3 regions of the Rhodoferax fermentans genome follow, and region 3 is predicted to be linked to each of the others. Evidence: predicted binding sites of a transcription regulator. Region 3 holds the regulator's gene; each other region holds the start of a gene.
What was found. The regulator HrcA, encoded in region 3, represses chaperone genes, less so after heat shock. The targets are predictions, from matches to a motif close to TTAGCACTCNNNNNNNNNGAGTGCTAA.
Positions count from the first base shown of each region.

Region 1 (9,937 bases), 2.8 Mb from region 3:
CCGCTGTTGTCCTCGTTTGTCGCGGTGGTGGTGTTTGGTGAACGCTTAAGCACCTTGGGCGTCTTCGGCATTTTGGGTGTGGTGGTGGGCGTGTTCTTGATTGCCGGTGGGCCGGGGCTGTTCAAGGCGGCACACGACCCGGCGCGGCGTGAGCGGGTGTTGGCCGGGGTGTTCTGGGGGCTGCTGACCGGTGCCCTGATTGCCGCCTACACGGTGCTCGATGCCTATGCGGTCAAGGTGATTGCGCTGTCCCCTATCCTGTTTGACTACTGGTGCAACATCCTGCGCCTGCCGTATGCGGTGGTGCCGGTGCTGCGCAACCGGGCCGAGGCCTGGCGCCTGTGGCAGCAGCAGTGGCGCTACGCGCTGGTGGTGGCGGTGTTCAGCCCGATGGCTTATGTCTGTGTGTTGTTTGCAGTGCGTCTGGCACCGGTCAGCCATGTGGCACCGGCGCGTGAGGTCAGCATGTTGTTTGCGGCCTTGATTGGTGGGCACCTGCTCGGGGAGGGGGATCGGGGCTTGCGGATTGTGGGGGCGCTGGCGATTGCGCTGGGGGTGATGGCCCTGGCTTTGGGCTGAGCTATACAAGTTTTGTTATGGTTTGTGTCGTAGAAACTGTGGTAAGTGGGCGATGAAGTGGGGCCAAATGCCGTAATAATCCGTTCATGAACCAACTCAACGCCCTCAAACAATTCACCACCGTGGTTGCCGACACCGGCGACTTCAAGCAGATCGAGGCCTACCAGCCAACAGATGCCACCACCAACCCGTCCTTGATCCTCAAGGCCGTGCAAAAGGCCGAGTACCGGTCGCTGCTGACCGACACCGCCACCCGCTTCCAAGGCCGTGCGCTCGATGAAATCACCGACCGCCTGCTGGTGCGTTTTGGTTGCGAGATTTTGTCCATCGTGCCGGGCCGTGTCTCGACCGAAGTGGATGCCCGTTTGAGCTTTGACACCAATGCCACCATCACCCGTGCCGAGCGCATCATTGCGCTGTACCAGGCCGAAGGCATCCACATCGACCGCGTGCTGATCAAGGTCGCTTCCACCTGGGAAGGCATCCAGGCCGCTGCCGAGCTGGAGCGCCGTGGCATCCACACCAACCTGACCTTGTTGTTTGCGTTCTGCCAGGCCGTGGCCTGCGGTCAAGCCAAGGTGCAATTGATTTCGCCGTTTGTTGGCCGTATTTACGACTGGTACAAGAAGTCGGCTGGCGCAGCCTGGGTCGAAGCCGACAACACCGGCGCCAACGACCCCGGCGTCAAGTCGGTGGCGCAGATCTTCAACTACTACAAAAAGTTCGGCATCAAAACCGAGGTGATGGGTGCGAGTTTCCGCAACGTCGGCCAGATCACCGCCTTGGCCGGTTGTGACCTGCTGACGATCAGCCCCGACCTGCTGGCCACGCTGGCTGCCACCGACGAGCCGCTGGTCAAGGCACTGGACGCCCAGGCCGCACAGTCGCTGGACATGGATCCGGTGAATTTTGACGAAGCGTCCTTCCGCTTTGCGCTGAACCAGGACGCGATGGCCACCGAAAAACTGTCTGAGGGCATCCGTGCCTTCTGTGCCGACGCCGTCAAACTGGATCAACTCTTGCTCGGACATTAAGCATGAACACCACACGTTGCGACCGCACCCCCAGTTGGGCGGCGCTGCAGGCCCGCTTTGAAACCAGCGGGCGCAGTTTTGACCTGCGCCCCGAGTTTGCGGCGGACCCCCTGCGCTTTGCCAGCTTCAGCCAAAGTGCGCCGCACGTGTTTGCCGACCTGTCCAAAAACCTGATCGACGAGGCCACCCAGGCCTTGTTGCTCGATCTGGCGCGTGAAAGCGGTCTGGAGTCGCACCGCGATGCGATGTTTGCCGGGGCCAAGATCAACAGCACCGAGCAGCGTGCTGTGATGCACTGGTTATTGAGAAATCCGCCTCTGGCCCTGACGGATCAAGGGCGAGCAGATATCAAAAATGTAGCGACTGAGCTGGCGCAAGTGCACAGCACGCTGGACGCCATGCTGGCTTATGCCGAGGCTGTGCGGGCCGACGCCGACATCACCGACGTGGTGAACATCGGCATTGGTGGCTCCGACCTGGGGCCGCAGATGGCGGTGCTGGCGCTCGACGAATTTGTCACGCCGGGCAAACGTTTTCACTTTGTCTCGAATGTGGACGGGCATGAGCTGGCGGCGGTATTAAAGAAGGTCAAGGTCGAGAGCACCTTGTTCCTGATCGCCAGCAAAACCTTCACCACCATCGAGACCATGACCAATGCGCACAGCGCCAAGGCTTGGTTCGAGGCGCAGGGTGGCACCCACATCGCGCGGCATTTTGCGGCACTCACCACCAATGTGGCGGCCGCCAATAACTTTGGCATCAGCACCACCTTTGGTTTCTGGGACTGGGTGGGCGGGCGTTATTCAGTCTGGTCAGCCATTGGTCTGCCGCTCGCGATCGCCATTGGTGCACCCGGTTTCCGCGCGTTCTTGGCCGGTGCTCACGACATGGACGAGCATTTCCGCACCGCTCCGTTGGCGCAGAACCTGCCGGTGCGCCTGGGCCTGCTGGATGTCTGGTACCGCAACTTCCACGGCTTCACCAGCCGCAGTGTGGCGCCTTACCACTGTGCCCTGAAACGTTACCCGGCCTACCTGCAACAGCTGGAGATGGAAAGCAACGGCAAACGCGTGGACGCCAGCGGCGAAGCCTTGCCTTTTTCGACCTCTCCCGTGGTGTGGGGTGAACCCGGCACCAATGGCCAACACGCCTACTTCCAGATGCTGCACCAGGGCACCGACGTGGTGCCGGTGGAGTTTGTCGCGGTCAAGAAGCCGCTGCACAGCCTGCCCGGCCACCACACCCTGCTGCTGGCCAATGTGCTGGCCCAGGCGCAGGCGCTGATGCTCGGCAAGGCCGATGCGGGTGGCCACAAACATTTCACTGGCAACCGGCCCAGCACCTTCTTGTTGCTCGATGAACTGACCCCGACGTCGCTGGGTGCGCTGATTGCCTTGCAGGAACACCGCGTGTTTGTCTCGGGCAGCCTGTGGGGCATCAACAGCTTTGACCAGTGGGGTGTGGAGCTCGGCAAGGTCTTGGCCAAGGACGTCGAGGCGCGTCTGCTCAGTGGCGACACAGCGGGTCTGGACGGCTCCACCGCGGGCCTGCTGGCCCGTTTGCAGGCTTGACCACGCAGGCGGTGTTGTTGGACACAACACCGCGCTCTGCCAACGGCAGATGCCCGACCCGCCCGGCGCAGGCCTGGCAGCTTCCTGCCGTGGCCTTAACAAGGATGTGTTTGTGAACATTGTTTTTGACTTTGGTGCGGTGTTATTCACCTGGCAACCCGGCACCTTGCTGATGCAGACTTTTCCGCAGCGTGTGCGCACCTCCGACGAGGCCGCGCAGCTGGCGCACCAGGTGTTTGGCCATGCCGACTGGCACGACTTTGACCGTGGCCTGCTGGAGACCGATGCGGTGGTGGCACGCACCGCCCAGCGGCTGGACTTGCCGCAGCAGGACTTGGCGGCCCTGGTGCAGGGCATTGGGGAGCGCTTGACGGTGATGTCGGAGTCACTGGCGGTGTTGACGCAGTTGCACCAGCGCCGTCTGGCAGGCGATGGTGTGAGCGGTTTGTATTTCCTGTCGAACATGCCGGTGCTGTATGCCCGTTATCTGGAGCAACACCACCCGTTTTTGCAGTGGTTTGACGGCGGCATTTTTTCAGGGGATGTGTTGCAGATCAAACCGGACCCAGCCATTTACCAGCTGCTGCAAAGCCGCTACAGCCTGGCTCCCGATCAAACTGTGTTCATCGACGACCTCAAACACAACGTCACGACCGCCCAGTCACTGGGTTGGCACGGTATCCACTTCACTTCAGCGCAGCAGTTGCAGGCGGATCTGGCCCAGCTGGGGCTGTAGCGCTTCCTGGTGATCTGAGAGGCGGGTGTTCCCGCTGACGACCTGGCGTCCAATCAGGCGTGAAGTTTTAAGGGAAAATGGCCTCCAGCCCTTATCGTTCAAGGGTAAGCAGCTTCTGAAACCATAGTAAAAACCCCGCAAAGCTCGCGCTCTGCGGGGTTTTTTAGTTGGTGAGTCGAGCGCCACAAGAGCCACTCGACGCAGCATGAGGCTTCAGGCCTAGACGCAAGGGTGAAGACAGTACCTGCGGTACGGCAAACCCTTGCAACGACGGCCTGGAGCCTCAGGCAAGGAGCTCTTACATGCCCATGCCACCCATGCCGCCCATACCACCCATGTCAGGCATGCCGCCTGCAGGTGCGTCGTCCTTCGGGGACTCAGACACCATGCATTCGGTGGTCAACATCAGGGAAGCCACAGACGCTGCGTTTTGCAGGGCGGTGCGGGTCACCTTGGTTGGGTCCAGGATACCCATTTCGATCATGTCGCCATAGGTGTCGTTGGCAGCGTTGAAGCCGTAGTTGCCTTTACCAGCCAACACAGCGTTCACCACCACAGAGGCTTCGCCACCGGCGTTGAACACGATTTCGCGCAGAGGCGCTTCGATGGCCTTGAGCACCAGCTTGATGCCGGCGTCTTGGTCAGCGTTGTCACCCTTGATTTCGCCAGCAGCTTGCTTGGCGCGCAGCAAAGCCACGCCACCACCAGCCACAATGCCTTCTTCCACAGCAGCGCGAGTCGCGTGCAGGGCGTCTTCGACGCGGGCTTTCTTTTCCTTCATTTCGACTTCGGTGGCAGCGCCAACCTTGATCACTGCAACACCGCCGGCCAGCTTGGCTACGCGTTCTTGCAGTTTTTCACGGTCGTAGTCGGAAGTCGCTTCTTCGATTTGCACGCGCACTTGTTTGACGCGGGCTTCGATGTCAGCAGCGGGGCCAGCACCGTCGATGATGATGGTGTTTTCTTTGCCCACTTCGATGCGCTTGGCAGAACCGAGGTCAGCCAGAGTCACTTTTTCGAGTGTCAGGCCCACTTCTTCAGCGATGACCTTGCCACCGGTCAGGATGGCGATGTCTTCCAACATGGCCTTGCGACGGTCGCCAAAACCAGGCGCCTTGACAGCCACAACCTTCAAAATGCCACGGATGGTGTTCACCACCAGAGTTGCCAGGGCTTCGCCTTCGACATCTTCAGCAATGATCAACAGCGGACGGCCGCTCTTGGCGACTTGTTCCAGGGTGGGCAACAGGTCACGGATGTTGCTGATCTTCTTGTCGTACAACAGCACAAACGGGTTGTCCAGCAAAGCGGATTGCTTTTCTTGGCTGTTGATGAAGTAGGGCGACAGGTAACCACGGTCAAACTGCATGCCTTCAACGACGTCGAGTTCGTTTTGCAGGCTCTTGCCGTCTTCCACGGTGATCACGCCTTCTTTACCAACCTTGTCCATCGCGTTGGCGATGATTTCGCCAATGGAGGCGTCAGAGTTGGCAGAAATCGAGCCGACTTGGGCGATTTCCTTGGAGGTGGTGGTGGGCTTGGAAGCCTTCTTCAGCTCTTCGATCAGGGCGGTCACAGCCTTGTCGATGCCGCGCTTCAGGTCCATCGGGTTCATGCCGGCGGCCACGTATTTCATGCCTTCGCGCACAATGGCTTGGGCCAACACGGTAGCGGTGGTGGTGCCGTCGCCAGCGTTGTCAGACGTCTTGGAAGCCACTTCCTTGACCATCTGCGCACCCATGTTTTGCAGCTTGTCTTTGAGTTCAATTTCCTTGGCCACGGACACACCGTCCTTGGTCACGGTGGGGGCGCCGAACGAGCGCTCCAACACCACATTGCGGCCCTTGGGGCCCAGGGTCACTTTGACCGCGTTGGCCAAAATGTTCACGCCTTCAACCATGCGTGCGCGGGCTTCGCCGCCAAAAATAACGTCTTTTGCTGCCATGTTATGACTCCAGAATATTTAAGTGAAATGAGTCGCTAGCCCGCATGAATCAAGCGTGACCAGCTATCTATTTGGTATTGAGTGCTTACTTCTCGACGACTGCGAACAGGTCGTCTTCTTTCATGACCAACAGTTCGTCGCCATCGACCTTGACGGTCTGGCCGCTGTACTTGCCGAACAACACGCGGTCACCAACCTTCACGCTCATCGCGCCGAGTTCGCCCTTGTCGTTCTTCTTGCCAGGGCCAACGGCCAGCACTTCACCTTGATCAGGCTTTTCAGCAGCACTGTCAGGGATCACGATGCCAGAAGCGGTGCGGGTTTCGTTCTCAACGCGCTTGACAATCACGCGATCGTGCAGGGGACGAAGTTTCATAAAGATCTCCTAAAGTTTGAAACAAGGTTAAAACGCAAACGCCAGCTGTGGCAGCAGGCTGTTGTTGTCTTGAAGAGATGTGTGTTCATCACACCGTGCTGTTAGCACTCATCTCTATCGAGTGCTAATGATAAGGGCGTTTGAAAGCTTTTCAAGAGCTCTGTTGACATTTCCTGATGCCAATGGTGTGCTGAACTGTGCCAGGTCGCTCCTTTAAACTCTTGCCATGTCCAGCAACCATACCCTGCCCACGCTCCAAACTGCACCAGATAAGGGCAATGCCAGAACCGAGGCTGCCCTCAGGCGACTACGCCAGGCCATGGCCGATATTGAGAGGGACATTGACCAGCACCAAGGTATTTACCCGTTCAACCACGGACGGGTCACACAGTCCGAGCTGTGCCGACGTGCCGATGTCAAGAAAGCCACCTTGCAAAATCCACTGCACAAAGACAGCACACGTGTGGAGATCCTGAGCTGGCTGGAGGCTTTGGGTTCCCGATTGATCCTGAGCCGTGACAGCGTGCGGGAGCGCGTCACCGCGGTTGCGGATGACCTCGCTGCCGAGGTGCAGCGCTTGACGCTGGAGAATCAGGCCTTGCGCATGCGTCTTGCCGAATCCGAGCAGCTGATTGCCCAGCTGGGACAGGACAACACCGGGCGCAAGCATGAAACGGCGCCTGCAAGCCTGTCTGCGCTGGTTACCGCGATTGCTGAGCGTGAACACATGCCGCCGATTCCCCTGAACCCAGACCAATGCAAACCTGGCGTACAGCTGCGGCACTACAAGGGTGGGCTCTATACGGTGGTTGGCACCTGTCTGATCGAGGCGACGCTGGAACTGGGTGTGCTCTACAAGCCGCTTCAGGGTGACAAACAGGATACCGTTTGGATGCGTCCACTGGCTGACATGCAGGAGATGGTTTCAACAGAGAACGGGACCGTCCCGAGATTTGTGGTAATCGCCGAGGCCGAGTAGGGCGCTTCTTGCTCAAAATTGCGAGGGTGCAGACAGCGATGTGAACTGGTTGCGTCTGGGGCGCAAACCCTCCAAGAGGGTCACGCCAGCTCACTGAGTGGGCTGGCGTTCAGGCGGGCTTACACAGCCGATGGTTTAGCGCGAAACCCGCCTGCCGCAGGCTTACTTGTCCAGAGGGAAGTTGGAGCAACCGAGTTGGGCCGAGATGTCTTTGGCGGCGCCTTGCAGCATGGCCACAATTTCGTCCTTCTTGGAGTCGTCGTAGCGGAAGGTCGGGAATGAAATGCTGAACCCCGCGATCGGCCGGCTCAGGCGGTCAAAAATGGGCACACCCAGGCAGCGGATGTGGTCATCAAATTCTTCCCGGTCTTCGCCGAAACCCTGCGCCTTGACCTGCTGCAGTTCGGTCACAAACGCAGCAGCATCCACAATGGTTTTTTCCCGGAAACGCTTGAAATCTGCACCTTTCAAGATGCGGTCACGGCGCTCAGGGTCTTCCCAGGCCATCAAGACCTTGCCAATGGCGGTGCAATGCAGCGGCGCACGTCGTCCCACGCGGGAGTACATGCCCAGGTTGTGGCGCGAGTCCACTTTGTGGATGTAGATGATCTCGCTGTCGATCAAGGTGCCCAAGTGCACCGTTTCGCCGGTGATGTCGGCCATCATCTGCATGTGGTGTTTGGCCAGGTCGACCAGGTCGGGGAACTGCAGGGCTTTGGTGCCCAGCTCGAACATCTTCATGGTCAAACCATAACGTTCGCTGTCCTTTTCCTGTCTGACATAACCCACCGTCATCATGGTTTGCAAAAACCGGTAGACGGTTGCCTTGGGCATGGCCAAGCGCACAGACAGGTCAGAAATGCCGGTCTCGTTGTTTTCAGACAAGGCCTGCAGCAGAGCAAATACCTTGAGCACGGCCGCCACCGACTCAGGTTGCTTTACATCATAGGATTCATCAGCCATTTTGTTTTGATTCCCCTGGAAGTGTGTTTCAAATTGTATTCCTTACAGCCGAAGAAACTACCCAACCAAAGGGTTGGGTAGCCAACAAAGTGCAAGTTTTTGAGGTCACACCGTTTGAAGATCAGCTAATGGAACTGCAACGATGACGTTTGCAGGCGCTTGGCCCGGGTTGCGTCATTAACGTGCGAGCCAGCCACCGTCCACAGCCACGGTGTAGCCATTGATGTAGTCGGCAGCAGCCGATGACAAAAACACCACCGGGCCCGCCATGTCAGCGGGCACACCCCAGCGACCTGCCGGGATGCGATCCAGAATGGCTGTGCTGCGGGCTTCATCGGCGCGCAGGGCACTGGTGTTGTCGGTGGACATGTAGCCAGGGGCGATGGCGTTCACATTGATGCCATGTTTGGCCCATTCGTTGGCCAAGGCACGGGTGATGCCCATCACGCCGCTCTTGGAGGCGGTGTAGGACGGAACCCGCACGCCACCTTGATACGACAGCATGGATGCCACGTTGATGATCTTGCCACCTGTGCCTTGTGCGATGTACTGGCGTGCCACGGCTTGTGAGAAGAAGAATACCGACTTGAGGTTGAGGTCAACCACATCGTCCCAGTCTTTCTCGCTGAAGTTGATGGCATCTTCGCGGCGGATGATGCCGGCGTTGTTCACCAGAATGTCGATGCTGCCCGTCAGAGTCAGCGCTTGTTTCACCAGGCCGTCAATGCTGCTGACGTCTGACAAATTGGCACGCAGATCGAGAAAACGGCGGCCTGTGGCTTCAATCAGCGTGCGGGTGTCGTCCGGAGCAGCGACGTTGACGCCGACGATGTCGGCGCCAGCCTGCGCCAGTGCCAGCGCCATGCCTTGGCCCAAGCCAGTGTTGCAGCCAGTGACGATGGCAACGCGGCCATCCAGTTTGAAATTGTTCAAAATCATGTTGTTCCTTGTTGTGTTAAGCGGTTGGTTTAGCGAATGGCGCTCATCGGCACGTGATCCATGTCTTTAAAGACTTGGTTCTCGCCGACCATGCCCCAGATGAAGGTGTAGGCTTGGGTGCCCACGCCCGAGTGGATGGACCAGCTCGGGCTGATCACCGCTTGTTCGTTGTGAACAACGATGTGGCGGGTCTGAGTTGGTTCACCCATCATGTGGAACACTGCGGCGTTGTCGTTCATGTCGAAGTAGAAGTACACCTCCATGCGACGGTCATGGGTGTGGCAGGGCATGGTGTTCCACATGTTGCCGGGTTCCAGCTGGGTCAGGCCCATGGAGAGTTGGCAGGTCGGCAATACATCGGGCACCAGATACTTGTAGATGGTGCGGCGATTGCTGGTTTCCGGGGCGCCCAGCGTTTCAGGAGACGCCTGTGCCTGAGTGATCTTGCGGCTGGGGTAGCGGGTGTGTGCCGGTGCACAGTTGAAATACAGTTTGGCGGGGTGCGCAGCATCAACACTGGTGAACTCCAATTGCTTGGTGCCTTGGCCAATGTACAAGGCTTCACGCGAGCCGATCTCGAAAGTCTCGTCATCGGCCACCACGCGGGCAGCGCCGCCAATGTTGATCAGGCCCAGTTCCCGGCGTTGCAGGAAAAAGTCGGTACCGGTAAAACGGCCCAGCTCAGGTGAGAAGCGCACCGCTTGGTTGACGGGCATGATGCCGCCAACGATGATGCGGTCGATCTGGCTGTAGGTCAGAGTGGCCTCATTGGCTTTGAACAGATCTTCAACCAGAAATTGCTTGCGCAGGCCTTC
Region 1 covers NZ_MTJN01000002.1:1,359,365-1,369,301, reverse strand. Annotated here, with positions in the region: gene RF819_RS06675 (EamA family transporter) at 1-579, shown strand, start outside; gene tal (transaldolase) at 666-1,613, shown strand; gene pgi (glucose-6-phosphate isomerase) at 1,616-3,184, shown strand; gene RF819_RS06660 (HAD family hydrolase) at 3,297-3,920, shown strand; gene groL (chaperonin GroEL) at 4,219-5,865, opposite strand; gene RF819_RS06650 (co-chaperone GroES) at 5,951-6,241, opposite strand; gene RF819_RS21475 (DUF1653 domain-containing protein) at 6,468-7,220, shown strand; gene kdgR (DNA-binding transcriptional regulator KdgR) at 7,383-8,183, opposite strand; gene kduD (2-dehydro-3-deoxy-D-gluconate 5-dehydrogenase KduD) at 8,361-9,122, opposite strand; gene kduI (5-dehydro-4-deoxy-D-glucuronate isomerase) at 9,152-9,937, opposite strand, start outside.
Region 1: the regulator HrcA is predicted to act here: its motif matches at 6,343-6,369, upstream of RF819_RS06650 (co-chaperone GroES).

Region 2 (9,937 bases), 2.9 Mb from region 3:
TCAATGGGCACACCCTGGTGCTGCAGGTCGGCCACATCGCGGTACACGGTGCGGGCCGACACCTCCAGCCGTTGCGCCAGATAGGCCGCCGTGCTGAGCCGCCGCCCACGAATGAGTTGAACGATCTGGAACAGGCGGTCGGCACGGCGCATGGTGGTTGAACGTTTGAGATACTTTTTGTGCTCTGATCCTCATGATACATGGGCAGATAGCTCTTAAAAATGCAGCAACATCAGGCCGCAGTGCGCTTGTCAGCCCAAGGCATGCAATCCCACCCGGTTGCCATCCAGATCCGTGATGTGCGCAAAATAGCCCATGCCAGGCGGCAAGGCCTGGCGCGACAGCACCACCTGGCCACCCGCTGCCACCACACGTGCCAAGGCGGCATCCAGCGCAGGTGAAGCATCCAGATACACCAGGGTGCCACCATTGGCCAACGCTGGCGCACTGGGCCCCATCATCAAGGCCCCACCAACACCACCACCTGCGTTGTCGTATTCAAAAACGGCGCCCTGTGACGGCCCCATGGCCTCGCGGCGCATTGGGCGACCCAGGACAGCCTCGTAAAAAGCCTGGGCCTGATCCAGTTGAACCGTGGGGATTTCGAACCAGCTGATGGCGTTTGTCATGGCGTACTCTTTGGAAGTTGAAGAAGCCCTGATGATGCGAGGGGGCTGCTGACAACGTGGTGTCAGTGGTCAAATCAACAACTCAACCACCTTTGAGGCAGCGCCATGGCACGTATCCACATCCAGCTTCCTGAACAGTTCGCTTTTGCCACCGAGATCACGCTCTACCAGAGCCACATGAACTACGGTGGCCATCTGGACAACGCGCTGCTGCTCACCCTGGTCTCAGAGGCGCGGGTGAGGTTTTTCAAAGCCCTGGGTTACACCGAGCTGGATGTGGAAGGTGTCGGCATCCTGGTGGCCGATGCGGCGGTGCAGTACCGCTCCGAAGCGTTTTATGGCGAGGTCATGGTGGTGCAGATGACGGCAACCGACCTGGGCGCCAAGGGTTGTGACCTGGTGTGGTGCATGCGGGAACAAATCAGCCAGCGCGAGGTGGCGCGTGGCAAAACCGGGATTGTGTTTTTTGACTACAGCCGCCGCCAAGTAGCGCCAGTGCCCACCGCCTTTTGTGACCGGCTGGCGGGCCTGTCGCTCAGGGAATGATGATGTCGCGGTCGCGTGCACATTCCGGTGGCTCGCCATAACCGGTGGAGCGCACCTGCAGCTCTTGTGAGATCTCGACCTGGAACCACTGGCAGAAGTGGTTTTCGTAACGGTAGCTCCAGACCTCACCGCGCGAGCGCCCCAGCCCCTGGATGTGGCTGGCACGGCCCAGCAGGTCACGCACCTCTTGCTGTGACAAGCCAGGGGTGATGCGGGCGAAGTTTTCTTCGGTCAACACCTGCGCGGCCTTGATCACCCGGCCATCGGGGCCGAGATCCACAAACCAGGTGTGGTGCCCCATCGGGCCCCGGGGAAACTCCAGCCGGGTGCCGGTGGCCATCTCTCGCTGCTTGTCAGGCGGCCCCATCTGGGCCACCAGCTGCGCCTGGGTCAGATCCTTGACATTGGCTGGCGGCGCGTAGCCGCTGCAGGCGCTCAGAAGCGACACACAGATCAGACTGAGGGCGGAAAAACGCAACATGGCAAATCCTCGGTAACGCAAAGAGCAAATTGTGCCGATGGGCCTGGCTCAGAACCCCAGTGAGGCCAACAAGTCATCCACATCGGTTTGTTTGAGGGCGTTTTCTGCGGTTTGCGGGCCATCGAGCTTGTGGGTATCCACCGTGACAGGCTCCACTTGGGGCGTATCCTGGGTGGCCTCGGCCTGGGGCGCACTGTCGACCAACAGGTGCACCAGCTGCATCTCGGTGCGGTTGATGATGTCGATGACCTTTTTGATCACCTGGCCCGACAGATCCTGAAAATCCTGCGCCATCATGATGTCACTGAGCACCTCGGCCTGCCCCTTGGAAAAGCCGCCGGTTCTCTCGACAAACTTGCTGCAGACCACCAGCAGACCACGCGCCTTTTGCAGCGTCAACTCTTCTGAGCGGGCAAAGCGGGCCAGAGATGCACTGAGCTCGACGGCGCGGCCAGACAGATCGTCACAGGCGGGTTTGGCGGTTTCAACCAGCGTGAGCACCTTGTCGGCAGCGGCCTCGGTCATCTGACCCACATACGCCAGCCGATCCCGGGCATGCGGGATCTCTTCCACAATGTCATGCAAATGGTTACTGCCCAATAAGGTCAGTGCCTCGTGCATTTCCCTGGTAATGGCACCCAGTCTGGCGTAGGCCTCTTCTTTGCTTAACGGCGTAGGCATGGGAATGAATTCAGCTGTTGAAGGCAGTATTAGACCTCAAGCCATCGTGCCTCTGCACGTTCAGGCGGCCACAGCTGCAAATATCCTTGCCTTGGCGCAACACCGGGCGGGCCAAGCCGCCAGCCGCAGCCTGCCCCCATACCCCCAACCGTTTTGCGCAATTGAACTTTATTATTAGCACTCTCTCCAAGGGAGTGCTAATATTTGCACGTTCACCCATAGGAGTACTGGCATGACAACGCACACTGGCAACCCAAGCACCGCGCTGACCCTGGCTAACCCCTGGGCGCTGGTGCCTGCGCTAGGCAATCTGGATGCCTATATTTCGGCGGTCAACCGCATGCCCATGCTCACCCTCGAGGAAGAGCAGGCTTTTGCGCGCCAATACCGCATCAACAACGACCTGGAAGCCGCCGGAAAACTGGTGCTCTCGCACCTGCGCCTGGTGGTGTCCACCGCGCGCCAATACCTGGGCTACGGCCTGCCGCATGGCGACCTGATCCAGGAAGGCAACGTCGGACTGATGAAGGCCGTCAAACGTTTTGACCCCGACCAAGGCGTGCGCTTGGTGAGTTACGCGCTGCACTGGATCAAGGCCGAAATCCACGAATACATCCTGAAAAACTGGCGCATGGTCAAGGTGGCCACCACCAAGGCGCAGCGCAAGCTGTTTTTCAACCTGCGTTCGATGAAACAGCGCTTTCGCAGCGAAGACGCGATGGCCGACCTTGACTCGCACCGCGACACCCTCAACGACAGCCAGATCGACGCGATGGCCACCGAGCTCAACGTCAAGCGTGAAGAAGTGATCGAGATGGAAGCGCGTCTGTCCGGCGGAGACGTGTTGCTCGACCCGAGCCCGTCCGACGACGGTGAAGACGCTTTTGGCCCGATCTCTTACCTGACCGACGCCGCGCACGAACCCACCGCGATGATCGAAGCGCACCACCGCGACGTGTTGGCCAGCGACGGCATCGCCCAAGCGCTGGCCACGCTGGACGACCGCAGCCGCCACATCGTTGAAGAACGCTGGCTCAAGGTCAACGACGACAACTCGGGCGGCATGACCCTGCACGACCTGGCCGCCGTCTACGGCGTCAGCGCTGAGCGCATCCGCCAGATTGAAGTGGCGGCCATGAAAAAGATGAAAAAGGCCCTGGTTGAATTTGCCTGAACCAAGCCGCCAGCGCCTGTAACGGCGCGCCGATAATCACCCCACCTGCCGCCAATACGCTGGCACGTGGGGTTTTTTCATGTCTGTACGGGGCTTTCAGATGACATCTTTCCAACGTCGCAAGACTCTGCTTTTTATAGCTATCAGCGCTCTATCTACCTGGGCCAGCGGGCTGGACTTGGGGTCTCGCCAAAATGCCGCACCAACCCCGGCCTGGCCAACGAAAACCGTGCGCATCATTGTTGGTTTTCCGGGCGGCTCCTCACCCGACCTGACCGCACGCACCCTGGCCGAGCCGCTGTCCAAGGCGCTGGGCCAGCCGGTGATTGTGGAAAACAAGGTCGGTGCGGGCGGCAACATCGGTGCCGACTATGTCGCCAAAGCCACCGACAACCACACGCTTGGCCTGATGATCAACGGCAACATGACCACCGCCAAGTTGCTCAACCCCACGCTGGCCTATGACCCGTTGAAAGACCTGCAGCCGGTGTCGCTGGTGGGTGTCTCGCCGCTGGTGCTGACCGCGCCCCTGAACGCGCCGGGCGCCACAGCGGCCGAGTTCTTCAAGGCCGCCAAAGCCGCCGGTGACAGCTGGAGTTACGGCTCGCCCGGTGTGGGCACCATCGGCCACATCGGCATGGAGCTGCTCAAGTCACGCACCGGCATGAAAGTTGTGCATGTGCCCTTCCCGGGTTACGCGCAGGTGGCCAGTGGCATGGTGGGCGGGCTGCTGCAGCTCTCGATGCTGCCACCTGCCCAGGCCATCGCCCAGGTCAAGGGCGGCAAGTTGCGCGCGATTGGTGTGACGTCGAGCGGGCGCAGCAGCCTGGCACCCGATTACCCCAGCATGAGCGAGGCCGGTGTACCCAACTTCAACCTGGAAATCTGGAACGCGGTGGCCGCGCCCAAGAGCCTGCCCGCGCCCGTTGTGGCCAAACTGTCCAAACTGGTCAGCGAGATCAGCCGCAGCCCCGAAGTGCGGCAAAAACTGTTTCAGCAAGGCTGGCAGGTGGTGGGTTCGTCGCCCGAGGGGCTGGCCAACCGCATCCAGGCCGACACGGCGCTGTTTGGTGGGGTGATCAAGACGCTGGGAGTCAGCAACGACTAAGTGGCGGCCAGCGGCAGTTTCGCTGATTGCAAGCTTTTTAACCCTCTGGCCCTTATCCATCAAGGGCTGGTAGCTATCAATCCAAGAGCACTCAAGCCGCCGGATGCAACAGCAGGCGGATGTCGGCGGCGGTCAGCTCGGGCTGGGTGCCGTAACGCGTGAACAGGCGCAAGTTGCCCTGGGTGTCGTACACGTAGCTGCCCGCCGTGTGGTCGATGGTGTAGCTGGTGGGTGTGGGGCCGGGCACCTTTTTGTAATACACCTTGTAGTCCTTGGCCAAGGCAGCGGTTTTTTCGGGTGTGGTGTAGAGCGCCAGAAACGTCGGGTCAAAGTTCTCCATGTAGGCTTTGAGCATCTCGGGCTGGTCACGCTCGGGGTCCACGGTGACAAACAGACCCTGCAGCTTGTCGCCATCCGGCCCCAGCAGCTGCTTGATACGCACCATCTCCACCATCGAGGTCGGGCACACGTCCGGGCACTGGGTGTAACCAAAAAACACCATCACGATCTTGCCGCGAAAGTCTTTCAAGCTGCGCAGCTGGCCATTGTGGTCGGTCAGGGCAAAGTCCTTGGCGTAGTCGGCGCCGGTGATATTGATCGCGGTGAACGCCGGGCCACTGGGGCCACATGCGATCAAATGGGCTGCAGCCCAGAGTCCTAAAGCGCCAGCAGCTATTTTTTGCAGAGCATGTCGTTTGTTCATGGGCTCCATCATAGCCAGCAGAGCGTCAGCGGATCAGCTGCGGATGTGTCCCCTCTCCCCCAGGGAGAGGGTTAGGGTGAGGGCGGCGTTTGGTTTTTTGTACCATCTGCAAGGCCCTGCCCTCACCCCTGCCCTCTCCCGCAAGGAGAGGGAGGAAAACCTCACCCGGCTTAAACACCCGACGCAGGCCTGCCACGCGCCAGCGCCGCCCGCATGTCGCTCAGGCTGATTTCGCTGTGCGCCGCCACCGACAAGCGTGGCTTGGGTTTAAACGCGTGGCCGTAGATCACCTCAAAGCTGAGTTGCAAGGGCTGCTGCGCCAGCGCCTTGAGCAGTTGCTGGTGCCAGCCGCGCCCACGCAACCCCGCAAACCGCGCCACATGCAGATTGCGGCCCAGGCCGCGCAGCTCTTGCAACAGGCGCTCGGGCGTCTCAAAAGTGAGCGTGATGCGTTCCATGTCGATCACCGGCTCGGCAAAGCCAGCGCCCACCAGCATGTCGCCCCAGTCGTGCATGTCGGTGAACTCGTGGGCGGGCGCGGGCCAGCCCAGCGTTTTGTAGAGGGTTTGCAGCTCTTTGAGGGTGTCTGGCCCCAGGCAGGAAAACATCAGGAAACCATCGACCTGCAGCGCGGCGTGCCACTGCGCCATCAGCCCCTGCGGGTCAGCCGCCATGTGCAAGCACATGTTGGACCACAGCATCTGCGCGGGCTGCTCCACCTGCGTGACCACCTGGGTTTTGGGTTGCAACCAGGCTTGGGGCTTCCAACGCGCGGGCAGCAGCGCCTTGCCCGCCTGCTGCACACCTGCGCTGGAGCCCTCCAGCACCGTGCAGGTGGCTTTGGGGTAGCGCTGACTGATCAAGCTATGCGCCTGCAGACCACCTTTGAGCGGCTGCCAGTGCACCCAGCTGCTGGGCAACACCGTGATCCAGTCGAGGCGCTCTTGCATGCGCCGCGCCACCTCTTCATGCAACCAGGGCGACTCGGCCACAGGCAGGTCTTGCCAGCGTTGTGCGGCGCGCGGGTCAATGGTGGGGGGCTGTTGGTTAGGCATGTGAAAACGGCAAAGTCGGGGGAGTATATTGACTGGATGCTTAGAAAGCTGTTTTCGGGGGCACTGCCCCGGCGCCTCAAACTGCCGACACTGCCCAGCCAGTGCCGGGTCTGCCACGCCTGGCCGTCGCAGCCGGTGTGTGAGGCCTGCGTGAGCCAGTTTGCCCAGCCGCACACCCGCTGTATCAGCTGCGCCCTGCCCTTGCCTGCGGGTATGCGCCACTGCGGCGCCTGCCTGAAACACCCGCCGCCGCTGGACAGCTGCCTGACCGCCGTGGCTTATGCCTATCCGTGGTCCACCCTGGTGCAGGACTTCAAGTTCCACGCTCAACCCGGCCTGGTGCGCAGCTTTGCCACCCTGCTACGCGCCGCGCCCTGGGTCGAACCCGCGCTGGACGAGGCGGATGTGCTGCTGCCGATGCCACTGTCCACCACCCGGCTTAAGGAACGTGGTTACAACCAGGCCCTGCTGCTGGCCCGCGCGCTGGAACCCACCAAAACCCGTGCCGACATCCTGCTGCGCATTCAGGACACCCCGGCGCAGCACACCCTCAAACGCAGCGAACGCCTGACCGTGCTGAACCACGCCTTTGCTGTGGAGCCGCTGCTGGCCCACACCCTGCGCGGCCAGCGTGTAGTGCTGGTGGACGATGTGATGACCACCGGCGCCTCGCTGTTCACCGCCGCACGGGTGCTCAAGGCGGCTGGGGCCAGTGTGGTGACGGGGTTGGTGATTGCACGGACGGAGTGATGTGTAGGCACAAAACGGCTTTTGACGGCAGCTTTGTGAAGCTGCTTTTTGCCAGAACAGGTATAGCCCTTGACGTTGAGCAAAAAATGTCGGAATCCATATTTCATGCGGGTCTCAGGCGTATTTTGTGCCAATGTTAGGGCGACAATCGCCCTGTTAGGGAGATAACTGGCTGTCTCTCCATTTTGAGTTAGGCGGCACAAGACGCCCCCTGCCTCTCCACCCGAAAGAACGCACTTGAACTTGCTCGAAGCACTCTTCTCCGGCGCCAAGGCGTTCGTCAAGGAACTCGTCAGTGTCGCTCGAACTGTTGTCAGGGAGGTGCTGAAGGAAGTTGACCAGTCAGCGTTCGGCCGATCTGCAACACGTCTTGTGGACGGAATAGCAGATCGATACTTCACCCAGGCTCGTGATCTATCCGAAGAAGAGAGCGAATTAGCAGAGAAGTCCAGACGCGATGGACTCAGAACCGAAGCAGACGCAGAGCGGCTTCGCGAGATCGCTGCCGAGCGAGAACGCGTGAGGGCAAAGATGGAACGGATAAATGCCGAACGGTCCGCCCAAGACCTCCGGGATCACGCAGACGAAACACTGGTTGCTCGGCTCGACGACGACGAACTCAGCTCGACCGTTGGCATCCTGGCAGCGAAGGTCTGCCCTGCCTGTGGTGGAACTATGCGAATTAGACAGGGGCCAGTAGCGAGTGACACGGGCATACGTCGGTTCTACTGGCAATGCACTGAACCCAACTTACCCATGTGCCCCTATGTCAAGCTTGATCCGAGCAAAGTAAACGCAGGCGTGGTTCGTCTGGCTGATCCAGACCTCGACACACCGAAAGAACAACGTCGCGCAGTGTGGAACAGAAACGACGTCATTGCGGAAACCCATGGCAGAGTCCGTCAGCACTTGGGGGATGACGATAAGCAAGTCGTCTGCCCTCGGCACTTGCTTCCGATGAAGCTACTGCCGAAGAGAAATCAAGGGGGCAGAGTCTTGGATAGCTACGAGTACGTTTGTCTGGGCGTCACAACGGACGGTAAAGCTTGCGAGTACAAGATTGACCTGCAGACCATGCCGCAAGTAGCGGCCATGCTTCGTCGCACAGAGGGCGAAGGCATCATTCGTCACTAGCACGAGGTGCCACATAGCCCCTCGCTCAAGCGGAGCGACAACGTTCATCGACAAGCTCAAAAGCACCCCGCAGCGGGTGGGCCATCAGGGTGCACCGATGTCGCAAAGCGCAGCGCGTCTGAGGTGCGCCCCAATGGCCCACCCGCTGCCACCCACGACGCAAAACAGCTGAGGCCAAGCGGCGACAATCCAATCCATGTTTCACATTGTCCTGGTCGAACCCGAAATCCCGCCGAATACCGGCAACGTCATCCGCCTGGCGGCCAACACCGGCTGTACGCTGCACCTGGTGGAGCCGCTGGGGTTTTCGATGGACGACAAACACATGCGCCGCGCCGGGCTGGACTACCACGAGTACGCCACGCTCAAGCGCCATGCCGACTGGGCCGCGTTTCTGGCCACCCAAAACCCGCCGCCCGAGCGCCTATTTGCGCTGACCACCCGCGCCAGCCGTAATGTGTTTGAGGTGGCTTTCCAGCCGGGGGACTATCTGGTGTTTGGCTCGGAAACCAAAGGGCTGAGCGACACCGTGCGCTTGGCCTTTACGCCCACCACGTCGATCAAGTTGCCGATGGTGCCGGGCCAGCGCAGCCTGAATTTGTCGAACGCGGTGGCGGTGACGGTGTTTGAGGCTTGGCGGCAAAACGGTTTTGCCAAGCTGTCTTAAGCCAAATCGACCTCTAGCCCTTATAGATCAAGGGCTGGTCGCTCTTTAATACAGAGCACCCGTCCAGCCGATGTCGGCGGCCAGCCACTGCAATACGGGAATCGTGCCGGGCAAAACCGGGCTCACTTTCACCGGAATCTGTTGCCAGGCAAAACTCTGCGCTTCGCGCATCTGCAACTCTCCCGACCAGTCCAGCACCTTGCAAAAATGCAGGCGCACCAGGGCGTGCGGGTAGTCCACCAGCTCCTCGCGCCAGCGCTGGATCTGGCCGGTGGTGATGCCAAGTTCTTCGTGTAACTCACGCGCCAGGGCTTGTTCCACGGTTTCACCGGCTTCGAGCTTGCCACCGGGAAATTCCCAGTAACCGGCGTAGACCTTGCCCTCTGGGCGCGAGGTCAGCAAAAAGTGACCATTGGGCTGGATCAGCACACCCACGGCCACATCCACCACCTTGCGGTCCGGGCCACCTTCTCGCGCCTCGTGTCCGTCGGCCACCAATGGTTTGTGTGGCTGGCTCATGGCTGGGCGGCGCCGGGCGCAGCCGACTGGCGGCCCGCCAGATCACGCGCAAACTGGTAAGCGACACGGCCACTGCGGGCGCCGCGCTCCAGCGCCCAGACCAGGGCTTCTGGCCGGGCGGCCTCGATCACGTTGTTGGCCACACCAAAGGCCGTGAGCCACTGCGCCACGATGGCCAGGTACTCGTCCTGATTGAAGGAGTAGAAGCTGACCCACAGGCCAAAACGCTCAGAGAGCGAGATTTTTTCTTCAACCACCTCACCCGGGTGCACCTCGCCGTCGGGCGCGTGGGTGTAGGTCAGGTTGTCCTTCATGTGTTCGGGCAGCAGGTGGCGGCGGTTGCTGGTGGCGTAGATCAGCACATTGGGCGTGGTGGCGGCCACCGAGCCGTCCAGGATCGACTTGAGCGCCTTGTAGCCGGGTTCACCGTCTTCAAAACTCAGGTCGTCGCAAAACACGATGAATTTTTCGGGCCGGTCTGACACCAGTT
Region 2 covers NZ_MTJN01000002.1:1,234,173-1,244,109, forward strand. Annotated here, with positions in the region: gene RF819_RS06010 (helix-turn-helix transcriptional regulator) at 1-152, opposite strand, end outside; gene RF819_RS06015 (VOC family protein) at 252-629, opposite strand; gene RF819_RS06020 (acyl-CoA thioesterase) at 735-1,175, shown strand; gene RF819_RS06025 (hypothetical protein) at 1,165-1,656, opposite strand; gene RF819_RS06030 (protein phosphatase CheZ) at 1,705-2,337, opposite strand; gene rpoH (RNA polymerase sigma factor RpoH) at 2,570-3,511, shown strand; gene RF819_RS06040 (Bug family tripartite tricarboxylate transporter substrate binding protein) at 3,612-4,619, shown strand; gene RF819_RS06045 (SCO family protein) at 4,711-5,322, opposite strand; gene RF819_RS06050 (class I SAM-dependent methyltransferase) at 5,493-6,377, opposite strand; gene RF819_RS06055 (ComF family protein) at 6,414-7,127, shown strand; gene RF819_RS06060 (hypothetical protein) at 7,365-8,261, shown strand; gene RF819_RS06065 (tRNA (cytidine(34)-2'-O)-methyltransferase) at 8,458-8,928, shown strand; gene RF819_RS06070 (NUDIX domain-containing protein) at 8,974-9,447, opposite strand; gene RF819_RS06075 (ATP-binding protein) at 9,444-9,937, opposite strand, start outside.
Region 2: the regulator HrcA is predicted to act here: its motif matches at 2,512-2,538, upstream of rpoH (RNA polymerase sigma factor RpoH).

Region 3 (9,937 bases):
CAGCTACTACTTCAATAGCTATATGCGATGTGTTGGCAAGGACTATCGGCCGATTTGACAATGTATGTGGGGCAATCGGTACCATCACCCAGCCGGGAATGGAGGGGTGTAACAAAGGCCCGCCCGATGACAATGCATAAGCAGTTGATCCGGTGGGTGTCGCGATGATCAGTCCATCAGCACGCTGGTTCGCGACAAAGTGGCCATCCACCTCCACCCGCAACTCCACCATGCCCGAGGTGGCACCACGGTTCACCACCACATCGTTGAGCGCGGTGGCGTTGTAGACGCAGTGCCCATCGCGCATCACCCGGCCAGTCATCAGGCTGCGGTGGTCTTCCACATATTCACCACGCAGCATGAGGCTCAGGCAGGCGGCAAAGTTGCCATAGGGAATGTCGGTGATGAAGCCCAGACGGCCCTGGTTGATGCCAATCAGCGGCACACCATATGCGGCCAGTTGTCTGCCAATGCCCAGCATGGTACCGTCACCCCCCACCACCAGGCCCAGGTCACATTGTTCGCCGATCTGTGGCACGGTCAGCGTCGGGTGGGTCACCATCCCCATGTTGAGCGCCGTGTCACGCTCCAGCACCACATCACAGCCCTGGTCGTGCAGAAAATGCGCCACCGCGTCCAGTGCCGCGCGCGCGCTGGCAACGGCGGCAACACCGGCGCTGGTCTGGTATTTGCCGATCAGTGCAACAAGCTTGAATTTGGAATCCATCTGCAAATTACAACACCAAAGCCATGGCAGGCCGGTGACGCCTTTGAAAAAACCAGCTTCACGGACAACACTGGCATACAGCATCCCTGTTTGAAGCGGTACCAAGGGTGTTCTTTCCTGGTCTTTGGCTCTGACAAGATGTCCGTAAAATGACAGCATGCTGGATGACCGTGCCAAGTTATTACTCAAAGCGCTGGTTGAGCGTTACATCGCTGATGGCCAGCCGGTGGGGTCGCGCACTTTGTCCAAGGCATCCGGGCTGGAGCTTTCACCCGCCACCATCCGCAACGTGATGTCAGACCTGGAGGATCTGGGTCTGATCGTCAGCCCACACACCTCGGCCGGGCGCATTCCCACCGCACGCGGCTACCGCTTGTTTGTGGACACCATGTTGACGGTCCAGCGCAACCCGTTTGGTGAACACAGTCTGGCCCACGACCAGCCGCAGAAGGTGATTTCCAACGCGGCCAATCTGCTCTCCAGTCTGTCCCAGTTTGTGGGTGTGGTGGTGGCGCCGCGGCGCACCACGGTTTTTCGGCACATTGAGTTCTTGCGGTTGTCCGAGCGGCGCTTGCTGGTGATCATCGTCTCGCCGGAAGGGGATGTGCAAAACCGCGTGATCTTCACCGAGGTCGACTACGAGCAGCAGCAGCTGGTCGAGGCGGCCAACTTCCTGAATGCCAATTACATCGGTCTGGACATCGAGCAGGTGCGCGAGCGGCTGAAAAACGAGGTGGAGTCCTTGCGTGCAGAGATTGCCAGCCTGATGCACGCTGCCGTGGCTGCCAACTCCGAGGTGCTGTCTGAAACCGCCGACGAGGTGATCATTGCCGGTGAGCGCAATCTGTTGTCGGTGAGTGACTTTGCCAATGACATGGGCCATTTGCGCCGTGCGTTCGACCTGTTTGAGCAAAAAGCCCAGTTGATGCGTTTGCTGGATGTGACCGGACGCGCCGAAGGTGTGCGCATTTTTATCGGTGGCGAAAGCCAGGTGATTCCGTTTGAGGACCTGTCCATTGTCAGTGCCCCTTACGAGGTCGATGGCCAGGTGGTCGGTACCCTCGGTGTGGTTGGGCCCACACGCATGCCCTATGACCGCATGATCCAGATTGTGGACATCACCTCCAAACTGGTCAGCAACGCGCTGAGCCACCACAAGTAGCCCCTACAATTGCCGGTTCGGTTGGGGCGTTAGCTCAGTTGGTTAGAGCAGAGGACTCATAATCCTTTGGTCCACAGTTCAAGTCTGTGACGCCCTACCAATTAAATTATGAACACAATCAAAGGCCTGCGTCAGCAGGCCTTTGTCGTTGGTGCCTACAAATGAGGCCCTGTGTCAAATTTTTGATAGTTTGGTTGCCAGCCATTGCGCAGGAGATGACACACAGGGTCATCTGGCTTAACCACGTTGCTTTATTCCTGGCTAAAAGCGATCTCGATTTGTTTGTAGAAGTGCATAGAGCGAAAGCATTTGAGGTACCAAGAATAATCAGTCAAACGCAGAATTCTTTGGCCCAAAGTTCAAGTCTGTGGCGGCATGCCAATTTTTAGGCTATAATTGATAGCTTAGCGGCTGTAGCTCAGTTGGATAGAGTACTTGGCTACGAACCAAGGGGTCGTGGGTTCAATTCCTGCCAGCCGCACCAAACGACAAGCCCTAGAACAGAGATGTTCTAGGGCTTTTTCGTTTTTGAATTCAAATATTTGACCTGGCGCTGCATGCCGGGTGATGTGACACCCGAATACGCGATGTCGCAGATCACCCGCGCATTGGGGTCTGGCGATTTTTTACTCGCGCGCCAAGTGAATCTGGCTATGCGGCGATGGGGGAGGTGTTTTTGGAGCGCTGCACTTTCAGAACCGCAGCGGTGCGGCGCAGGTGTTTGAACACGGTTTCAAGCTGGCTCAAATCACGCACCGCAATGACAAACCGCAACTCCATCACCCCATGCGCAGATTCATTGGTCATGTCAACCTGGGTGATGTCTGCTTCGCCAGATGCCAGCGCGCTGGCGACACGGGCCAACACACCCTTGCCATTGGTGACGGTGACAACAATACCTGTCTCGAAGGTCCGCATGGGTTCATCGGACCATTCCACACTGATAAAACGTTCGCTGTCTTTGTGGTGCAGTTTTTTGGCGACCTGACAGTCGCCCGTGTGGATCGTTAACCCCTCACCACGGCCCAGGTAACCCACAATGCTGTCGCCAGGAATCGGGCGGCAACAATGGGCAAAACGTACCGAGGTGCTTTCGCTGCCATCAATGGACACACTGCCCTGGGAGATGTTCTCGCCAGCCACAAAACGTTCCCGGGTCAGCAGCAGGGCATCGGGCTTTTCCCCGCTGTCAGCAAGCAACATGGCCAAACGTTTGGCGACGATGCTGGCGATGCGTTTGCCCAGGCCAATGTCTGTCATCAGTTCGGATGGGGTCCTGTTGCCACTGAAACGCAACAACTTGTCCCACACAGCGGCCTTGGCGCCAGAGTGGTCGGGTAAGTTCTCGATGCCTTCCGCCCGCAAGGCCTGGATCAGCATTTTTTCGCCAAGGCTCTCCGACTCTGTCTGGGCCAAGGTCTTGAGGTGTTGGCGTATCTTGGAACGTGCGCGCGCTGTCCTGACAAATCCCAGCCAGGCCGGGTTGGGTGTAGCGTCAGGTGAGGTGATGACCTCGATCACATCACCATTTTTGACCTCGGTCCGCAAGGTCACGGGTTCGTTGTTGATTTTGGCCGACAGCGTGTGGTCGCCCACGTTGCTGTGGATGGCATAGGCAAAATCGATCACGGTGGCTCCGCGAGGCATGGCCATGATCTGGCTCTTGGGCGTGAACACGTAAACCGCATCGGGAAAAAGGTCTACCTTGACATGTTCCCAGAACTCTGTGGCATCCCGGTTTTCGTCCTGGATGTCCAGCAGTGACTGCAGCCATTTGGAACCCATGCGGTCGTTCTGGCCGACATCATCGTTGGACGCTTCCTTGTACAACCAGTGCGCCGCTACACCAGTTTCAGCCACCAGATGCATCGCCTCGGTGCGCAGTTGAAACTCGACGTTGATCCCCGAAGGGCCGACCAGCGTGGTGTGCAGCGACTGGTAACCGTTGATTTTGCTGATAGCAATGTGGTCTTTGAACTTGCCGGGAACCGGCTTGTAGAGCTGGTGCAGCATACCCAAAGCGGTGTAGCAGTCAACCAGGTTCGGGACGATGATGCGAAATCCGTAGATATCGGTGACCTGGGCAAAGCTGAGATTTTTTTCCTCCATCTTTTTGTAGATGGAGAAGATGGTTTTTTCGCGCCCGGCGATCCTGACCGGCATGTCGTGTTGCGCAAAGGTGTTGTCCAGGTCCGCATGCACCTTTTGAATCAGGTCGCGTCGTCGGCTTCGTGCTTTGGCTACCGCTTTGGTCAGAACGCTGTGTCGCCAGGGGTTGAGGTACTTGAAGGACAGATCCTGCAACTCGCGGTAGGTCTGGTTCAGCCCCAAGCGGTAGGCGATGGGGGCGTAAATGTCCAGCGTTTCCGAAGCGATGCGCCCCCATTTTTCGCGTGGCGCGTCCGACAGCGTGCGCATGTTGTGGGTGCGGTCTGCCAGCTTGATCAGGATGACACGTACATCACGTGCCATGGCCAGCAGCATTTTGCGAAACGACTCGGCCTGGTTCTCCTCACGTGTGTTGAAGTGCAGTTTTTCCAGCTTGGTCAAGCCATCGACCAGCTCTGCCACCGAGGTACCAAAGCGCTCAATCAGTTCCGATTTGGCAATGCCACAGTCTTCCATGGCGTCATGCAACAGGGCCGCCATCAAGGCCTGGGCGTCAAGTTTCCATTCGGCACATTGGGCCGCCACAGCGATGGGGTGGGTGATGTAGGGCTCTCCGCTGTTGCGCAATTGGCCCAGATGGGCTTCGTCGGCAAACCGGTAGGCTTGCCGCACGCTGGCCAGATCGGCCGGACTCAAATAGTCCAGCTTGTTGGTGAGGCTTGCCAAGCTCGCTGCAGCTGCATTCATGCCCGCCGAACTGAGCGCCTTGGGCGCGGGTTTGGGTGGGATGTGGCTGACAACGGAAACGGGTTGGACGGGGGTGCGCATCCCTGAAATATAGCCTGCGTGTAAGCCTATGACACAAATGAAACAAAAAAGCACCGCAGAGCGGTGCTTTTTATGTCAGCGTGCCTGTGAACTCAGAGCGGCACTTTTTTCAACATCTCGATGCCAATCTTGCCTGCTGCAATTTCGCGCAGGGCGGTCACGCCCGGTTTGTTCTTGCTCTCAACCTTGGGGCTGTGGCCTTGGCTCAGCATGCGGGCACGGTAGGACGCAGCCAATACCAGCTGAAAGCGATTGGGAATCTGCACCAGGCAGTCTTCAACAGTGATACGGGCCATGACTTCTCCAGAACCAGGTGGGCGCACTAAGAAATATGCAGTGCTTTGAATGTTTCAGCCCTGGCACGGCGCTGTGCCAGGTACTTGAGTCGTTGGGCGTGGACGATGGATTTGAGATCAAACACAGCCCGGTCGAACAACTCATTGATTATAACGAAGTCAAACTGGTTGACCTGTGCCATCTCTAAAGCCGCGTTCTGCAGCCGGACTTCAATCACTGCTGCCGTGTCTTCACCACGTCGCTCCAGCCGCGAGCGCAACTCATCCCAGCTGGGCGGCAGGATGAAGATGGTCACGGCATTGGCAAACACTTGTTTGATCTGCAACGCACCTTGAAAGTCAATCTCCAGAATCACATCAGCGCCCTGGCTCATGCGTTCTTCGATCGCCTTTTTCGAGGTGCCGTAGCGGTGGTTGTGCACATGCGCCCATTCGACGAAGGCGTCTGTCTGCACCATGGCATCAAACTCGGTGTCAGGCACAAAAAAATACTCGCGCCCATGTTTTTCCTGCCCGCGGGGTGCGCGGGTGGTGTGTGACACCGAAGGTTGTACAAGGGAATCGAGTTCCAGCAAGGCCTTGACCAAGCTGGATTTGCCAGCTCCGCTGGGGGCGGCGACAACAAAGAGGTTTCCGGGGTAATCCATAGGCGCTTATTCTATGTTTTGCACCTGCTCGCGCATTTGCTCGATCAGCACTTTCATGTCCACCGAAATGTGGGTCAGTTCCAGCGCGGCAGACTTGGAGCCCAGGGTATTGGCCTCGCGATGCAGCTCCTGAATCAGGAAGTCCAGCCGTTTGCCGATGTCGCCACCTTTTTTGACCAGGCGCTCCAGCTCGTCCAGGTGAGAGGCCAGCCGAGTCAGCTCTTCGGCCACATCAATGCGGATGGCAAACGCGGTGGCTTCGGTCAGCGCCCGGTCTTGGGCCATCTCGGACTTGGCCTGGCCGTCGGTGAGCTCCATCGCCTGCGCCCAGCGGTCCAGAAAACGTTGGCGTTGTTGTGTCACCAGCAGCGGGATCAGCGGCTCGGCCTGGGCCGCCAGCGCCCGCAACTGCTTGATGCGGTCAAACAACATGGCGGCCAGTCGGGTGCCTTCACGTTTGCGCGCGGCCATGAGTGCGTCGAGCACCTCGTCGGCCAGTTGCAGTGTTTCGGCCTGCCAGTCCTTGCCGGGCTGGGATTCGTCCCCCGCCAGGCGGATGACTTCGGCCACGCTGAGTGGCTGCGCCGACGGCAGCCAGGCTTTGACATGGTCTTGAATGGCGTTGAGGCGTTGCAACAGACGGGTCGACGGCTCGGTGACCACACTGCTGCTGGTGCTCTCGATGGACGCCCGCAGCTCCACCTTGCCGCGTTTGAGTTTGGCGTTGAGCTTCTCGCGCAGGGCGGGTTCGCAGGCGCGCAGCTCCTCGGGCAGGCGGAAAGACAGGTCCAGAAAGCGGCTGTTGACCGCCCGGATTTCGATGCCCAATCGGCTGTTGGCGCTGTGTTTGTTATCGCCCTCAGCGCCCTCTTTGGCCGGGTTATGCTGGGCGCTGGCGTAACCGGTCATGCTGTAAACTGACATTGCGGTTCTCTTCAAAAAATGTACTTTTGAGAATAACCCGGTTCTTGCCCCGCTTGCGGTTTCCTGATTAAAAAATGATGTCCAAGGTCAAACCCTCCCCACTGCCTCCCGGAACCTTCATTGGTGGTTATCAGGTCGTTCGCAAGGTGGCGGCGGGTGGTTTTGGGGTGGTCTACCTGGCCACCGACAACGACGGCCAGCAGGTCGCCATCAAGGAGTACTTACCAGCCTCGCTGACCACACGTGACCCGGGTGACCTGGCGCCGCAGGTGGCGCCTGAAAAATTGTCGCTGTACCGCCTGGGGCTCAAGAGTTTCTTCGAGGAAGGCCGCTCGCTGGCCCAGATATCTCACCCCTCGGTGGTGAGTGTGATGAATTTCTTCCGGGAAAACGACACCGTTTACATGGTGATGAACTACCTGGAAGGCGCCAGCCTGCAGGACTTCATCCTGATCGCGCGTGACCTCAAGCAGCCCAAGGTGTTCCGTGAGTCGACCATCCGCTCGCTGTTCGAGGAGATCCTGCGCGGCCTGCGCATCGTGCACCAGCACAAGATGCTGCATCTGGACATCAAACCGGCCAACATCTTCATCACCGACGACAACAAGGCGGTGTTGATCGACTTTGGCGCGGCGCGTGAGGTCTTGAGCAAAGAGGGCAACTTCATCCGCCCGATGTACACCCCCGGTTTTGCCGCGCCCGAGATGTACCGACGCGACAGCACCATGGGCCCGTGGACCGACATCTACGCCATTGGCGCTTGCATGTTCGCCTGTATGCAAGGTTACCCGCCCAACGAGGCGCCGCAGCGTGTCAACAACGACCCGATGGCTGCCGCCTGGAAACGCCTGCAGGGGGTGTATTCCGACAACCTGATCGAGGTGGTGCAATGGTGTATGGCGCTGGACCCGCTGGCCAGGCCGCAGTCGGTGTTTGCGCTGCAGAAAGAGCTCAACAGCCCGGGTGAGCGGCGCTACACCCGCCTGAGTGTGGGTGAGAAGGTGCGCCTGCAGTTTGACAACATGGTCACCGGCACCAAAAAGACCGTGCTCAAGGCCACCGAGCCGAGCAAAAAATCCAGATGAAGTTCTCTGTCTTCCAGGTCAGCCGCAAAGGTGGGCGTGACAAGAACGAAGACCGCATGGGGTACTGCTACACCAGCAGCGCTGCCATTTTTATGCTGGCCGACGGTATGGGTGGGCATCCTGAGGGGGAGGTGGCGGCGCAGCTGGCGATTCAGGCCATTGCCGCCCTGTTCCAGAAAGAAGCCAAACCCGAACTCGCGGACGTGCCCCGCTTTCTGGACAACGCGGTGCGCTCGGCGCACCGGCATATCCTGCGTTACGCAACGGGTCGCGCCATGTTGGATGCACCACGCAGCACGATTGTGGTGGCGGTGATCCAGAACGGTGCCTTGACGTGGACCCACTGCGGCGACTCCAGGCTCTACCTGCTGCGTCGGGGTGAGCTCTTGACACGCACGCGCGACCACTCGCTGCTGGAGCAGGACCTGATCAAACCCGCCACCGCGCGGCCTGAGGCAGGCAAAAACCGCCATGTGTTGTTCACCTGTCTGGGTTCACCCACCAAACCGCTGTTTGCGGTGGAGGGGCCGCTGGGTCTGCAACTGGGTGACCGCATCATGTTGTGCTCGGATGGCCTGTGGTCGGCGGTGCCCGAACCCACCCTGGTGTCTGAGCTGCTGCACAAACCGGTGGATGTGGCGGTGCCCGACCTGGTGGAGCTGGCCTTGCGCCTGGCCGGTCCCAGCTCCGACAATGTGACCTGTCTGGCGCTGGCCTGGGAAACCCCTGACGAGCTGGCCTCCACCCGGGGCTCAATCACCACCGACTCGATCCTGGATGGTGTGTTTGCTTCGACCGTGCAGGCCGGTTGGCTGGATCCGGTCGAAGACGATCTGGATGACGAGGCGATCGAGCGCTCGATTGCCGAGATCAACGAAGCCATCCGCCGCTCGGCCCAGAAAAAAGTCTGATTTTTGTTATTGAGAAGGTTCTGCCATGACTGATTTTTCACGCTCAGGCGCACGCGCCTTTGACGCCCTGCGCACGGTGAGCATCACCCGCCACTACACCATGCACGCCGAGGGCTCGGTGCTGATTGCGTTTGGCAACACCCAGGTGTTGTGCACCGCCTCGGTCGAGGAAAAAGTGCCCGGCCACAAAAAAGGCAGCGGCGAGGGCTGGGTCACCGCCGAATACGGCATGTTGCCGCGCGCCACCCACACCCGCAGCGACCGCGAGGCGGCACGGGGCAAACAGTCCGGCCGCACGCAAGAGATCCAGCGCCTGATTGGCCGCGCGTTGCGCAGTGTGTTTGACCTCAAGCTGCTGGGCGAGCGCACCATCCACCTCGACTGCGACGTGATCCAGGCCGACGGTGGCACCCGCACCGCTGCCATCACTGGTGCTTTTGTGGCAGCGCAGGACGCAGTGAACTGGCTCATGGCACAGGGCAAGATCACACAGTCACCGATCCTCAACCCGGTGGCCGCCATCTCGGTCGGCATTGTGCAGGGCACACCCTTGCTGGACCTGGAGTATGTGGAAGACTCGGCCTGCGATACCGACATGAACGTGGTGATGACCGGCGCTGGCCACTATGTGGAAGTGCAGGGCACTGCCGAAGGTGTCGCCTTCACCCGCGCCGAGATGGACCAGCTGCTGGCCCTGGCCGACAAAGGCATCCGTGAGTTGATCCAACTGCAAAAGGCTGCTTATTAATTTGATAGCTATCAGCCCTTGATAAACGCGGGCTAGAGGCCAATTTGTTATATGAAAATTGTTTTGGCATCCAACAACCCCGGCAAGCTGGCTGAATTGCAGGCCATGTTTGCGCCGCTTGGGTTCGAGCTCATCACCCAGGGCAGCCTGGGCATCCCGGAGGCGCCTGAGCCCTACCACACCTTTATTGAGAACGCGCTGACCAAGGCGCGCCACGCAGCTGCGCACAGCGGCCTGCCCGCCGTGGCTGATGACGCCGGTTTGTGTGTGGACGCTTTTGGTGGCCTGCCCGGGGTGCAAACCGCCTATTACGCCACCCAGTTTGGTTACCCCAAGAGTGACGACAACAATGTGCGCGCGCTGCTGGAGCAGATGGCGGGCATAGAGAATCGCCGCGCCGCGATGGTCAGCACCCTGGTGGCGGTGCGCAGCCCCGAGGACCCCGAGCCGCTGGTGGCAGTGGGGCGTGTGGTGGGTGAGATTGCGCGTGAGCGCCTGGG
Region 3 covers NZ_MTJN01000002.1:4,138,517-4,148,453, reverse strand. Annotated here, with positions in the region: gene RF819_RS19295 (NAD kinase) at 1-727, opposite strand, end outside; gene hrcA (heat-inducible transcriptional repressor HrcA) at 885-1,889, shown strand; tRNA gene RF819_RS19285 (tRNA-Ile) at 1,913-1,989, shown strand; tRNA gene RF819_RS19280 (tRNA-Arg) at 2,297-2,373, shown strand; gene RF819_RS19275 (RelA/SpoT family protein) at 2,541-4,826, opposite strand; gene rpoZ (DNA-directed RNA polymerase subunit omega) at 4,919-5,122, opposite strand; gene gmk (guanylate kinase) at 5,149-5,769, opposite strand; gene RF819_RS19260 (YicC/YloC family endoribonuclease) at 5,776-6,693, opposite strand; gene RF819_RS19255 (serine/threonine protein kinase) at 6,771-7,778, shown strand; gene RF819_RS19250 (PP2C family protein-serine/threonine phosphatase) at 7,775-8,689, shown strand; gene rph (ribonuclease PH) at 8,715-9,437, shown strand; gene rdgB (RdgB/HAM1 family non-canonical purine NTP pyrophosphatase) at 9,489-9,937, shown strand, end outside.